DNA from 3 places in the Cellvibrio sp. ATLC23 genome. Region 1 is predicted to be linked to each of the others. Evidence: predicted binding sites of a transcription regulator. Region 1 holds the regulator's gene; each other region holds the start of a gene.
What was found. Region 1 encodes FliA, which starts transcription of late flagellar genes. Its sites were predicted from a motif close to TAAAGTTATNNNNNNNNCGGCCGATANCC; they were not measured.
Positions count from the first base shown of each region.

Region 2: a site for FliA is predicted at 1,303-1,331, ahead of motA (flagellar motor stator protein MotA). Genes of this name have one in related genera too.
Region 3: a site for FliA is predicted at 748-776, ahead of fliS (flagellar export chaperone FliS). Genes of this name have one in related genera too.

Region 1 is NZ_JBXUOS010000011.1:9,574-12,683, forward strand. It holds gene AC2CG4_RS15975 (protein phosphatase CheZ) at 1-783, opposite strand, end outside; gene cheY (chemotaxis response regulator CheY) at 819-1,202, opposite strand; gene AC2CG4_RS15985 (RNA polymerase sigma factor FliA) at 1,403-2,146, opposite strand; gene AC2CG4_RS15990 (MinD/ParA family protein) at 2,242-3,066, opposite strand.
Region 2 is NZ_JBXUOS010000002.1:78,433-81,542, reverse strand. It holds gene AC2CG4_RS03385 (two-component regulator propeller domain-containing protein) at 1-957, shown strand, start outside; gene AC2CG4_RS03380 (DUF1244 domain-containing protein) at 980-1,294, opposite strand; gene motA (flagellar motor stator protein MotA) at 1,520-2,374, shown strand; gene motB (flagellar motor protein MotB) at 2,399-3,110, shown strand, end outside.
Region 3 is NZ_JBXUOS010000004.1:409,420-412,529, reverse strand. It holds gene lexA (transcriptional repressor LexA) at 1-167, opposite strand, end outside; gene AC2CG4_RS09535 (DUF2845 domain-containing protein) at 253-615, opposite strand; gene fliS (flagellar export chaperone FliS) at 842-1,228, shown strand; gene AC2CG4_RS09525 (hypothetical protein) at 1,242-1,520, shown strand; gene fliS (flagellar export chaperone FliS) at 1,679-2,086, shown strand; gene AC2CG4_RS09515 (sigma-54-dependent transcriptional regulator) at 2,379-3,110, shown strand, end outside.

The sequences.
Region 1 (3,110 bases):
TAGATCATCGACATCATCTTGCCCGGTAACAACATCTGCACGCTCTTTATTGATTTGTGGGCCTTCAGCTTCGGTTTTACGCTTGTGCATAATTTGCATATCGTGTTCTGCGGTTTCACTGTCATTAGAAAGACCAGTAATTTCTTCAACTTGGCCAGCAATTCTTACCAAACTGACTAAATCTTTTTCGACATCATTTATCAAGCCGATTACGCGTTTTAATACTTGCCCGGTTAAATCCTGGAAGCCTTGCTCAAGCACAATATCTTGTAAATTTTTACTTAACTGTTCAGTACCAGTTACCATCTGACCTAAAAAACTATCCATACGCTCATAGAGTTGGCGGAATTCATCTGGCCCCATTTCGCGCCGTTTAAGCCGCGCCCACTCGGTGCGTAGACAATTAGCTTCCTGCCCAAGATCCATCGCAATAGGCGCAGCCTCATCGACCATATCCATGGTTTTCTCGGCCGCCTTTTGCGTGAGCTCGATAACATAATTCAGGCGATTAGAGGCATCGTGAATATCCGAATTGGCAATCTTTGGCGGCTCTTTGCTTAGATCAGCATCCACGTTGAAGTTGACAATCGCATTGTGCAATCCGCGTGTTAAGCGCCCTACCGATTGAAAAATATGCCGATCACGCGCTTGGGTGATGCTATGAATCAACACCGATGCATCTTCAAATTGATTGGCTTGCAATTTTTCAGTGAGCAACTTAGCGCATTCTTTCAATTCGACCACAAATTCGTCATTGAAGGATGTTTGAAGTTCAGATGCCATAACTACGCCTTATTTATTATTTGATCGACTTTTAGTTAACCTACACGATCAAAAATTTTCTCGATTTTTTCCTTGAGGGCTTGCGCAGTAAATGGTTTAACAACATAACCATTTACTCCGGCTTGCGCCGCCTCAATAATCTGATCGCGCTTGGCTTCCGCGGTCACCATTAACACGGGCAAGGTACGTAGTTTTTCGTCGGCACGAACCGCTTTCAGCAGATCGATACCGGTCATACCTGGCATGTTCCAGTCAGTGACCAGAAACTGAAAGTCGCCACTCTTAAGCATTGGCAACGCAGTAACACCATCATCCGCTTCATGGGTATTGGAAAAACCCAAGTCCCGCAGCAAGTTTTTAATAATCCGTCGCATTGTTGAAAAGTCATCAACAATTAAGATTTTCATATTCTTATCCAACGCAACCTCCACTCACCCTGACGGGATTTTCATTTAATCATAGTCTAGTAGGAGTTGAAGGTTCGGCCAGTTCCGGCGCCCAAATCTTCAACTTTTAATTCGAATCATAGTCCAAATTGCTGAAAATACAGAGTTTTTAGTGATTTCACAGCATTCACCCAACACTTTTTAGCCAAGTCGACTGATAATTGGTCACTCCCTTAATCTGATTGCCAACCAACTAGTTTATGGCGCAAGCGCGCTGCCGCTTGACTATGGATCTGACTCACTCGGGATTCACTCACTCCCAGAACCATTCCAATTTCTTTCAGGTTCAACTCCTGATCGTAATAAAGTGCCAAGACCATACGCTCGCGTTCCGGCAATAACATTATGGCTTTCATCAATGCCTGTTTTAGACCTTCGCGCTGAATTCCATCGAGCGGGCTGGCAAACGCACTGCTGTGCTCAGATGCGTCTATATTGCTATCTTCTTCGCCAAAGGTTTCTTCATAACTAAACAAGCGGCTGCCATTGGAATCTTGCAGCATTTCAAAATATTCGTTGAGTTCAACCCCTAATTCAGCCGCAACATCACTGTCACTTGCATCGCGCCCGGTGCGCGCTTCAACGGCTGCTACGGCTTGGGAAATACGGCGCGCATTGCGATGAACCGACCGAGGCACCCAGTCACCACGGCGCATTTCATCAACGATTGCACCACGAATACGAATACCGGCATAGGTTTCAAAACTCGCTCCGCGCGAGCCATCGTATTTTTGAGAGGCTTCGATAAGGCCGATCATGCCGGCCTGAATCAGATCGTCTACCTGTACACTGGCCGGCATCCGCATCATCATGTGATAGGCGATACGCTTAACCAAAGGCGCGTAGTCTTCCACGTTAATCTGAACATCAAGTAAGGTTTTTTTATCGTACATGGCTAAACCATTGACTGCGGCCATTGAGCACCTTCTTATCAGCAACAACCCGACGTTTTACCAACAGCCTTGCGGCACAACTTGTTCCATTCATTGCTTGTTCTGCGCAGCACTGTGAACTAACGCGCATTCGCGGCCTGCAGTAAACGCTCAACAAAAAACTCTAGCCGCCCGCTGGGCGAATTGGGTAACGGCCACTTATCTACAACTTGTGCGAGCCCGCGAATCGCGACCGAGGCTTTGGAAGTGGGTGCAAACTCCAGCAGCGACTTTTGCTTTTGTACCGCTTTTCGTACATTTTCATCGAACGGCACCTGTCCAACAAATTGCAATGCCACATCTAAAAAGCGCTCACACACCATATTTAGTTTGTTAAACATGTTGATGCCTTCCTGTGGTGTACGCGTCATATTGGCGACGACCCGGAAGCGTTGCATTCCATACTCTTTATTGAGCAATTTAATTAACGCATAGGAATCCGTAATCGATGAAGGTTCGTCACAAACAACGATAATGACTTCATTGGCCGCGCGAACAAAACTCACCACGGTATCGGAGATACCGGCAGCAGTATCAATCACTAAAATATCGACTTGATCAGAAAGCTCATTGAACGCGTTGATCAGCCCGGCATGTTCAGCGGCACTTAACTCCGCCATCCGCTGCACACCAGAAGAGGCGGGAACAATCTTCATACCGGCGGGGCCAGTTACCAACACATCTGCCAAACTGTGAGTGCCTGCAAGCACATCGGCCAGCGTATGGGTTGCTCTAATACCCAACAGCACATCAACATTCGCTAACCCCAAGTCGGCATCCAACAACACTACCCTGCGGCGCAATTCTGCCAGCGCAATGCTGAGATTAACGGATATATTGCTCTTACCCACTCCGCCCTTGCCGCCGGACACAGCGATCACTTGTACTGGTCGCATTTGGCTCATTTACACATAACTCCAAACCTATTCTTCGAGCTTGTACCTGGCGC
Region 2 (3,110 bases), on a different contig from region 1:
TTGCCCATTATTTTTCTCACTGCGCGCAGTCAGACACAAGATTTGGTGATGGGTTTTGAGGTGGGCGCAAACGATTATTTAATTAAACCTATCACTAAAGAAGAATTGCTTGCACGCGTCGATATGCATTTGCAGCTGTACAGCGCCACACAGTATTTGGATCGCAAAGTAGCGGAGCGCACCGAAGAATTGCGCGCTAAAAATGAAGGTTTAAAACAAGCGCAGCAAGAACTGCAAAATGCTTACCTAAAATTGGAAGAGGCGAGTTTGTCTGACCCGCTCACCGGTTTACACAATCGTCGGTTTTTGAGTAAATCTATCGCCGCCGATATCTCTTTGGCGGAGCGCGAATATCAAAACTGGTTGGCAGCGCAGCGGGCAACGGGTGACAGCAAAAATCACCCGCCACTGCCAAAAGATCACGATTTGATTTTTATGTTGCTCGATGTCGATCATTTTAAAGCGGTCAATGACAGCTATGGGCACAGCGCAGGCGATAAAGTATTGGAACAATTGAGCCGTTTGTTGGAAGTTGTGCTGCGCGATTCTGATTATCTGGTGCGCTGGGGCGGTGAAGAGTTTTTAATTGTTGCGCGTTTTTGCTCGCGTGCAGAAGCACCGGAAATGGCCGAGCGCATTCGGCAGGCGGTGGCGAACTGCGTATTTGATTTGGGTGATGGTCAGCAATTACAAAAAACCTGCTCGATTGGTTATGCGGCATATCCTTTCTATCCGCAAGTGCCGAATACTCTCAGCTGGGAGCAAGTGGTTGATACCGCTGATCGCGCGCTCTACGCCGCGAAAAATGCCGGGCGCGATTGCTGGGTTGGCGTTGCCAGTAAACCGGGGGTGGTATTGGATATGAATCCGGCAGTCGATAAAAACCTCAATCAGATGCTTGCGCAAGGTCTTATTGAGCTTGAGGCTTCAATCGATACAGCGCGGATTCAATTTTAACGGCGAGTTTTGCGCTTAATAATTATTTGTCTTGCGGCGTAGTTTGCTGAAATTGTTGCAACTGCGCGGCACTGGCTTCCACTTGGTATTTTTCTTTCCACTCCGCATAGGGCATGCCGTAAACACGGGCACGTGCATCTTCATAATCCACTTCAATGTTCTCTGCTTGGGCGGCGGCTACATACCATTTGCTCAGGCAGTTGCGGCAAAAGCCCGCGAGGTTCATTAGGTCAATATTTTGTACATCTTTGCGGCTATCCAAATGTTGCAGTAAGCGGCGAAATGCGGCGGCTTCTAATGCTTGTTGGCTGGCGGGCGATAGTTCTTCAATTTTCATCGTTAACCTATAGTTATTAAGCAAGTGGTTGATTTATCAGTAGGTGACAGTGTGGGCGATCACTCATGGCAGGTCAATTGCAGCTAATTCATCGGCGTCGCTTGAACCTCAAATCAACCTGCCTATACTCAAACCGTATTAATACTATTGTCGCCACTGGCGTGTTGTTTTTTTGAGCATTTTTGCCGTTTTAATTGAGCCTGTCGCAGAGCTGGGGGTTGTTGAGTGAATATTATTCTAGGGATTATTGTCGTCCTGGGGTGTGTGGTTGGCGGTTTCGTCGTCCACGGTGGTAATCCTATGGCGCTGATGTCACCGATAGAGGTGCTGATTATTTGCGGCGCATCTTTTGGCGCAATGATTATTGGTAACCCAATGTCCGTTACCATCGGTGTTATTAAATCGGCAGGGGCACTGATGACCCCGTCCAAATTCAATAAAACCTTTTATTTGGAAATACTGACTCTGTTGTATGACATTCTCAACAAAACCCGCCGCGAAGGGTTGATGGCAATTGAAGGGGATATTGAAGAACCAGAAACCAGCCCGCTGTTTGCCAACTATCCGAGCATTTTGAAAGACCACCATATTGTGGAATTTATTTGCGACTACCTGCGCATTATGGTGGCCGGCAATATGGCGCCACATGAATTGGAGTCCTTAATGGAGCAAGAGTTGGATGGACACCATCAGGAGGCATCGGTGATTCCTGGTGCGATCCAAAATGCGGCGGATGGCCTTCCCGGTTTCGGGATTGTAGCGGCGGTACTGGGGGTAATTATCACCATGGGTAAAATTGGCGGCCCACCGGCAGAGATTGGCGCAGCGGTTGCGGCAGCCTTGGTGGGAACCCTGTTGGGTATTCTGTTTGCCTATGGGTTTATTGCGCCGTTCGCATCCTATTTAAACGGTAAAGTACGCGATGAATCCCGCTCTTATGAGTGCATCAAAGCGGTGTTGGTCGCATCGATGAATGGTGTTCCACCACAAGTTGCCGTGGAGTTTGGCCGCAAAGTGTTATTCCACAGTGTTCGCCCTAGCTTCAAAGAGCTGGAAGAACAGTATCGCGCTAAGAAATAAGGCCATTTTGTAAGGTAATTATCGATGGAAAAGGGCGCGAGTCAGCAACCTATTATTATCAAAAAGAAAAAGGGGCATGGCCATGGGCACCATGGCGGCTCTTGGAAGGTTGCATTGGCGGACTTTATGACCGCGCTTATGGCCTTCTTTTTATTGATGTGGTTGCTGGGCAGTACTTCAAAAGAAGAGCAAAGAGCGATTTCAGCCTATTTCCAGGAGCCGGGTAGCCAATATGTTGTGGGTGAAGGCGGTGCAGATTTAGGGCTGATCGATCAGGATCGCCCTCTGGAGCTAACGCAAGCGGACGAGCCGAATGATGAATACGCAAAAGAGCTCTCTGAGGAACAGCTACAAAAAGAACTGGAACGCATAGAAAACCAACAGCTTGAAGAGCTGAAAAAGCAATTGGAAACCGAAATTCATGCACTGGATTCTGTGTTTCAGCAAATTAAAGATCAAATCCTGATTGATTTTACCGCCTTGGGTTTGCGTATTCAGATTGTGGATAAAGATCAGCGCCCGATGTTTGATGTGGGTAGCGCCAATCTGCAGAAGTGGTCGTCCGATGTATTGCATGCACTTGCGCCGATTCTGGATAAGGTGCAAAACAAAATCAGTGTTACCGGACATACCGATGCCACACCCTATGGTGCGGGAGCGACTTACACCAACTGGGAGTTATCGGCGGACCGCGCTAACTCAGCGCGCCGCGCTTTATTGATCGGCAGTTATCCAG
Region 3 (3,110 bases), on a different contig from region 1:
ATCGCACCTTTGCGAGCCAGAGCCTTAATATGCTCTTCAGCGGCATTGGCTGACTTAAAGCCGAGAATTCGTGCGATCTCGGCGCGCGTGGGCGGATAACCTGTTTCATCTGCGTATTGACGAATAAGTTGCAGTACCTGTTCTTGGCGCGGTGTTAAGTCAGACATGATGCACTCCCGTATCTGTTTATTTGTACAGTGGTTGTGATTATATACAGTAAATCGGGTTGTGCAATAGTTTTTCAATGTGCTCTTATTTCACTCTGTCGCCATAGCGAATACTCTGCAGCTGACCCCGAGCAAAATACAGGTGGGTGATGAATTTGCCTTTGCCGGGGTTGTAGGTCCAGATATCTATATTTTCACATGTCGCTATAGCGATATTGTTTTGTGCATTGTTATCGCCATTTTGTATTCCCTGAGCTTGGGTAGTGGTTGCGATTGGTTGGCAGAAGCTGTCGGTCATTATGGGGTTGCCGCACTTGTCGAGGACTTCTGCTTTAGTGTCACCGAGGTGCGTGAGCTTCGTTTTACAGCGTAAAGACTCGGCAACACATGTGCTGGAGATGCCTGCAAGAATCGTCGCATATAACATTGAAACAAAATGGTTGTTCATGAATATCTCCTTTGCGATGGTTACATTTACTTTAGTTGTTGTGGCTGAATCCGAAATGAATTTATCACTTGGCTTGCATAGTAATCTCGCAAGTTGCGGCATGGTCTTTTTACATTTTTCTCGGTTTCAGGTTAAAGATTTTACGATTAGTGCCGTTAGCTTATAGGGTTGGGTTGTTTGGTCGCTCCGGCCAGCAACGCAAAATTCTAATACTCTGTGGTGATATATGAATTCCTATTCTGCCGTTCAGAACTATGCCAGCGTCAAAGTTCATTCCAGTGTTGAAACAGCATCTCCTCACCGTTTAATACAGATGTTGTTTGAAGGCGCATTAGAGCGCATCGCCCAAGCTAAAGGTGCCATGGCGCAAAATCAGATTGCCCGTAAAGGTGAGTTAATTGGCAAGGCAGTAGCCATAGTGGGCGGGTTACAGGGTAGCTTGAATGACAAAGAGGGCGGTGCTCTTGCCGCTAATCTTGACGGTTTATACGACTATGTCATTCGCCGCCTTAGTCAGGCGAATTATGAAAACAATCCGGAGTATCTGGATGAGTGCGGTCGTTTGCTGGGCGAGATAAAAACCGCCTGGGATGCGATTGGAAGTCACGTGTAACGAGGGGTTTATTATGGCGATTCAGTTGGTGTCTGCTCCTGAATACCGTGGCGAAGCTGGCATTATGGCTATGCGTCATCTGCAGCTAGAATTAACCACCGCATTACAGCAGGAGGATTGGGAAAAAGTTCGGCATTTGGATCGCATTTGCATATTGTTGATCGATAAAGTGATCGCAGCAAATCGCGATGACAAGTCTACATTGGTATGTGCGTTAGGGGAGTTGAAAGGTGTTTATGCTGGCCTGATAGCCCAATGTCAGCGTGAAGTGACGCTTCTTCATGCGACCTAAGTAGGCTGGTATGGATCTGCCCTTGCTTAAAATTGTGAAATAAGTGTTAAAAGCACTAGTTCATAAGGTTTTTAAAACAACTCTCTTATAGCAAAACTCGCAAAAGCCTCTTAGCCCTGCTAGCCTTAAGATACATAACTGCTCGCAGGGGATAGTCCGTGTCTAACTACAAACCACAAGAAGCGCTGAAACAATATCGTCAGTTGGGTATTGAATCAGAAATTAACAATGCTTCGCCACATCGTTTAATTCAATTGCTATTTGAAGGTGCACTTGGGCGTTTGGCGGCAGCTCAAGGAGCTATTGAGCGCGGAGATCTTGCGGCAAAAGGCGAGTTGTTGGGAAAGGCCATCAGCATTATTGGCGGCTTGCGTAGCTCGTTGGATATGGATGCTGGAGAGTTATCTGAGCGACTTGATCAGCTTTATGAGTACATTAACCTTAAGTTGTTGGAAGCATCCAAGTTGAATGATGTCGAAAAAGTTAATGAAGCGATTCAATTATTAAAGACAATTAAATCCGGGTGGGATGAAATTGCCCCACAAGTGGCATCGCCCAAGTCATAAAATTATTTGTCATAAAATAACAAACCATAAAAACAATTTGTGTGGTTTCCGCGTAGTTGCACCATAAGTGTTGTTGATTGTCTTTATTTTGTTCGAAGCTGAAAAGGCGTAAATTTGGCGAATAATTATTCTGGTTGATTAAATGCTGTTAAAACGCCAAAAACATTTCGCCATAAGTTTGACTAAGATCAGTGTCTCGTCTATTACTTACTCCAAGTAGCCGTTTCTTTGCCTTGACTGATATTTTATCTGCCGTCGGGGTGTTGGTATGAAATGAAAAAGGTCTTGGGGTATGTGGCGCAACAATAAAGTTCTTGTTATAGACGATAATCAGTCACGCAGGCACGATTTAAAAATTTTGCTGGATTTCCTTAGCGAAACTACACGCACAACCGCTAGCAATACTTGGCAGGCCGCTGTTGCCGAGGAAAATAACGGCGAAGACTATGTAGCGATCTTGATTGGTGATTATCGTGACAGCAATCAATCTCTTGCGCAGCTGCTTAAAGAAATCCGCTCTTGGAATGATGAGGTGGCAGTTGTCTTGGTTGGCGATGAAAATCAAAATGCCGATGAGGGATTGGATGATCTCTATCGCTTTATGGTTATTGCTACTCTTTCTCTCCCTCCTACCTATAACAAGCTGGTTGATACACTGCATCGCGCCCAGTTGTATCGCGAAGCGCAATCTACGAGTAAGCGACAGCCTCAGCGGCGCCCCGTACATTTGTTTCGCAGTCTGGTAGGTACCAGTCGCGAAATTCAAAACGTGCGTGAAATGATGGCGCAGGTGGCTGATAAAGATGTTTCAGTGTTGATTACTGGTGAGTCGGGTACGGGTAAAGAAGTAGTTGCGCGTAACCTGCACTATAACTCGCCACGTCGGGACAAGCCTTTTGTTCCCGTTAACTGCGGTGCAATTCCAGCGGAGTTACTCGAAAGTGAATTGTTTGGTCATGAAAAAGGGGCGTTTACTGGTGCGATCAATTCGCGCGCTGGCCGTTTTGAAATGGCAGAGGGCGGC